Regions from separate parts of the Pseudofrankia saprophytica genome, predicted to be linked through region 2. Evidence: riboswitches for the same ligand, from Rfam matches in the RefSeq annotation. Region 2 holds a riboswitch; the other holds the start of a gene.

Region 1 (2,390 bases), 550 kb from region 2:
CGAGGCGTCTCCCTTCGCCGCGTTCGCGGGCCTCGGCGAGGTGGGCTCGTCCACCGGCGAGGTGGGTGCCGCGTCCGAGGGGGATCCCACGTTCGGCTGGGAGCCGGCGCCCGACGGCGCCGCCGAGCCCGCCGAGGGCGCGGTTGGCTGGCCCGGCACGGTCGGTTCGGTCACCGTCGACGGCGCGTCGCCGGCCTGGTCCCTGGCCCTGGCGATCGCCGCGGCCTCGGCGGCCTCAGCCTCGGCGGCGAGGATGGTCTCCAGTGCCGCGTCCGCCCCAGTCGTCGCGGCGCCGGCCGCCGGCCGGGAGGCCAGCGGGTCCGGCAGCGGTGTCGCGACGCGGGAGACGCGCCAGCCGAGCTCTCGCGGCGTGACCAGCTCGTCGCAGGGGACGAGCGACCAGGCCGCCGGCGTCCATTCGAAGATCGCGTCCTGCTCGAACTCGGCGCCGAGTTCCTGCGCCCGGGCCCTGGTGAGGCCGGCGACGGCGATGCCGAGCTCGGCGTGCTTCTCGCCGCGGACCGCCGGCCACGAGGGCAGCCCGGTCGCGGCGACCCTGCCGGCGAGCGCGCGCTGACGGCTGGCGTTCTCGTGCGGGCGCAGCGGCCGGGAGCGCGGGTTGAACGCGGTGAGGACGTGGACCCGCTCGACATCGGAGAACGGGAAGTCCCCGTCGGTGGTGCCGCGTGCGGCCGGGGCCACCACCACGGTCGCGCCGCCGACGCCGATGCGGACCGGGCTCGGCCGGTAGCCGGCGAGCCGCCGCTCCGCGTCCGCCGCGGCGCGCAGCCGGCCGAAGGCGTCGTCCAGGCGCGCGACCTCCGGCCGTCGCCAGTCCGGGTCGTGAGCCAGCAGGTCGTGGCGGCGGTCGAGGTACGAGCGGGAGGCGGCCGCCGCCGTGGCTTCGGGCTGAGCGCCGAGGAGCGCCAACAGCTCTGCACGGCCGCGATTCGGACGCATCGACACGTATACCTCCGGGGGCCTCGGTGGACCCCCGTGCCCATGTCGGCTCGGGAGATCCGCGTTATCGCCGCCGGCTGCCGCCGAAGACGATCAGGTCGTTCCCTGGGGCACCTTGCGCGAAGGTTGCCGGACGACGAGCCAGGTCTTGACGCCATCCTCTTGACCGCGCCCTAGATTAGGACCTCCGTATACGTATCGCAAGGTTTGTGCCACCCGTGCTGGATCCACTGAATGCATGGTGATGGTACCGACGTGGTCCGACAGATTTTCCCCGCTCCCAAGAACTCCGGGCGCGTCTCCGAACGGCGGGAACCATCGGCCGTACATGCCGGACATGTGCATGATCCGGCCGGCCCGGGGAAACCCATGGCCCGGGTGCTGGTCCGGCTCGGTGCCGTCGCGGCCTGGCCTGGCTGGACGTGACCGAGACGAGACCAGGCCCGGTCAGGGCGTGGCTGCCGACGGGGTGACGGTCGGCGTGGCGGTGCCGGTCGGGCCGGTCGGCGGGCCGGAGGAGCTGGGCGCGTCCGGGGCCCTGGCGATGGTCAGCGTGACGCTCGAGCCGCGTCGTACGGAGCCCGACTCCGGCGACTGCGCGAGCACCGTGCCGACCGCCTGATCGCTCACCTGCCGGACCACGGTCACGCCGAGCCCGTACGAGTTGAGCGTCTTCTCGGCCTGTGCGCGCTGGGTCCCCACCGTATACGGAACCGTGACCTGCGTGCTGACGACCGTGATCGTCACCTTGCTGTGCAGCGCGACCTGGCTGCCCGGCACCGGGTCCACCGTCTCCACCAGGCCAGCGCCGACACCCGCCGGCCCGGTGTCGTACCTGACTGTGACGACGAGCCCGGCGCCTTCCAACGCCGCGCGCGCGTCCGCCTCCGGCTGATTGACGACGTCGGTCACGGTGGTGTGCCCCGGGCCACTCGACACGGTCAGCGTCACGGTCGCGTTCTTGGCCGTCGACCCGCCCGCGGGTGGGTCGGTGGCGGTCACCGTGCCGGCGGTGGCGGAACTCGCCACGTAGGCGAGCGCGATGTCGGTGAAGCCGGCGGCCCGCACGGCCGTCTGCGCCTCGTCGGTCGGCTTCCCGATGACGTCCGGCATCTTCGCCAGCGACCGGGTGCCGACGGGCACGATGACCGTGATCGTGACCTTCGAGCCGGCCGCCAGCTGGCTGCCCGCGTCCGGGTTCACGGCGGCGACCCGTCCGGGGCCGAGGAAGGACCGCGCCGTGCTCGTCCGCACCACGACGGTGAGGCCGGCGTCCTGCAGGGTGCCCCTCGCCGCGGCCTCGGTGAGCCCGACGACCTCCGGCACCTTGATGGACTCCAGGCCGGCCGACACGACCAGTGTGATCGTCTCCGTCGCCTCCAGCCGGCTGTCGCCACCCGGCCGGACCTGCAGCACCGTGCCCTTGGTCT
Region 2 (2,390 bases):
AGGGCGTACGGGCCGTCGGCCGGGTTGCCGATCGAGAGCGACTTGGCGATCGTCGACGGGCGGACCGGCGCGACCGTGTCGGTGCCGCGGGCGAACGCCGCCGCGACCGGGTTGCAGCCGGCGGCCTGCGCGCCGAACACCTTGTACGGCGACTCCTCGACGAGCCCGAGCCTGATCAGCTCGCGGAACGCCTTGTCGATCTTGGTCAACAGCGAGCCGGACGCGATCGGCACGACGACCTGTTGGGGCAGGCGCCAGCCGAGCTGTTCGGCGACCTCGTAGCCGAGCGTCTTCGAGCCCTCGGCGTAGAACGGCCGGACGTTGACGTTGACGAACGCCCACTCGTACTCGTCGGCGAGCTGGCTGCACAGCTTGTTGACGTCGTCGTAGTTGCCCTTGATCGCGACGAGGGTGCCGCCGTAGACGGCGGTGGAGACGATCTTTCCGTTCTCCAGGTCCTGCGGGACCAGCACGATCGAGCGCAGGCCGGCGTGGGCGGCGTGCGCGGCGACGGAGTGCGCCAGGTTGCCGGTGGAGGCGCAGGCGACGGTGGTGAAGCCGAGGTCGCGGGCGGCCGACAGCGCGACGGAGACGACCCGGTCCTTGAAGGAGTGCGTCGGGTTGGCGCTGTCGTCCTTGACCCAGAGGGTCTTCATGCCGAGCTCGGCGGCCAGCCGCGGCGCCGGGCGCAGCGGGGTGAAGCCGGCGTCGAGGGATACGCGGCGGGCCGGGTCGTGGCCGGCGGGAAGGAGGCCGACGTAGCGCCACAGGTTGCGCGGGCCAGCCTCGATGGAGGCCCGGGTGACGCGGCGCAGCCGGTCCTCGTCGTAGGAAATCTCCAGCGGAGCGAAGCACTCGATGCAGACGTGCGAGGGTGCCAGAGGGTAGGTTGCGCCGCAGTTGCGACAGGACAGACCTACCGCTGGGTTCGCGGTGTCATCTGAGGTGAAGCCCGACTGGGCAGAGCGCTCCGGCGCAAGAGTCATTGGAACTCCTCATCTTTCCCGGGGCCGCCATGGCACCACGGGTCGGAATTGGCACCTGCCGCGGAGGTGCGCTCGCGTCGTCCGGTTGCCCTGCCTGTCCCGTCGCGCGGAGCGCGACACTGGGTCCAGGGGCCGCCTCCCAGGGGGAGATACGGCTAGGACGAACCGCCCGAAGGGCGGCGAGCACACTCATCCGCTCGGTTGCCGGGGCTTCACTGGGCCGTTCCCTCTGCCCCTCTGGATGAGCCATCTTCAGTTGTGTCTCCGTACTGTAGACCGACGCACCTCCGAGCGCACCGCACTTCTTGGCGTATGCACTGTGACGCCGCTTGCGTCCTAGCGCTCGCCCGGGCATCGGCGGGCCCTCTTGGCGGATGCTGTCCCGTGGGACTGCCGGCCTGAGCGCGAGCCCACCGGAGGTCCACCAGCGTCGCTGGGACATTGCAGATCCAGGCCTGTGGCCGCGGGGCCGACGATGATCGGACCGCGCGACCAGTGGGCCCTCGGGAGGAGCCGCGCACGTGAGTGTCCGTGTCGTCTACACCGACCTCGACGGGACCATGGTCGGGCCAAAGGGCTCGTTCTTCCTGGCCGAAGCGTCTCCCGACGACGCGCTGCGCGGATCTCCGGGGACGTTGACGCTCGCGGCCGCGCAGGCGCTGCTCGACCTGCACACCGCCGGCATCGTGCTGGTCCTGGTCAGCGGGCGGACGCGGCCGCAGCTCGTCGAGGCCGCGGCGATCTTCGGCGCCGACGGCTTCATCGGTGAGCTTGGCGCCATCGTCGGCTGGGACCAGGGCCGCCAGAGCGAGATCCTGCGCGGCGCCATGCCCGAGCGTTTCAGCCAGGTGCCCGAGGACCTGCTGCACGAGCTGATCGCCGCTCATCCGGGCCGCCTGGAACTACACACCCCGTGGCACACCGGGCGTGAGCTGGACGTGATGTTCCGCGGCAAGGTCGACATCGCCGCCACCGACGCCTGGCTGCGCGCCGCCGGCTATGGCTGGCTCTCGCTGCGCGACAACGGGCTGATCGCGCCCGCCCACATGCCGGACCTCGGCGTCAACCCGCACGTCTACCACCTCGTGCCCGACGGCGTGGGCAAGGGCGAGGCGGTCGCCTGGGATCTCAAACGGCGCGGCATCGACCCGTCGGACGCCATCGCGATCGGAGACTCCGCCAGCGACCTGAGCATGGCCAGCCACGTCGGCCAGATGCATCTGGTCGCCAACGCCCTGCGCCACCCGGACATCGCGGGCCTGCTGCCCGCGTACGACAACGTCGTCGTCGAGAAGGAGCCGGTGACCCTCGGCTGGGCGAGCGCCGTCCGCGCTGCGGTCGCGACCTGGCAGTCCCCACCGATCGGGTAGGGGCTGCCCCGGTCCCGATCAGTCTGCGCGACCG

The links. A riboswitch is a leader RNA that binds a small molecule or an ion and turns the genes downstream of it on or off. The one in region 2 is predicted to bind S-adenosylmethionine.
Region 1: linked by a shared signal. The riboswitch ahead of FRCN3DRAFT_RS0209110 (DUF3293 domain-containing protein) and the one ahead of thrC (threonine synthase) in region 2 are both predicted to bind S-adenosylmethionine.

Annotation. Positions count from the first base shown of each region.
Region 1 covers NZ_KI912266.1:2,172,297-2,174,686, forward strand. Annotated here, with positions in the region: gene FRCN3DRAFT_RS0209110 (DUF3293 domain-containing protein) at 1-960, opposite strand, end outside; SAM riboswitch class IV at 1,017-1,128, opposite strand; gene FRCN3DRAFT_RS0209115 (PASTA domain-containing protein) at 1,408-2,390, opposite strand, start outside.
Region 2 covers NZ_KI912266.1:1,626,307-1,628,696, forward strand. Annotated here, with positions in the region: gene thrC (threonine synthase) at 1-986, opposite strand, end outside; SAM riboswitch class I at 993-1,234, opposite strand; gene FRCN3DRAFT_RS0206985 (HAD family hydrolase) at 1,508-2,356, shown strand; gene FRCN3DRAFT_RS0206990 (alpha,alpha-trehalose-phosphate synthase (UDP-forming)) at 2,375-2,390, opposite strand, start outside.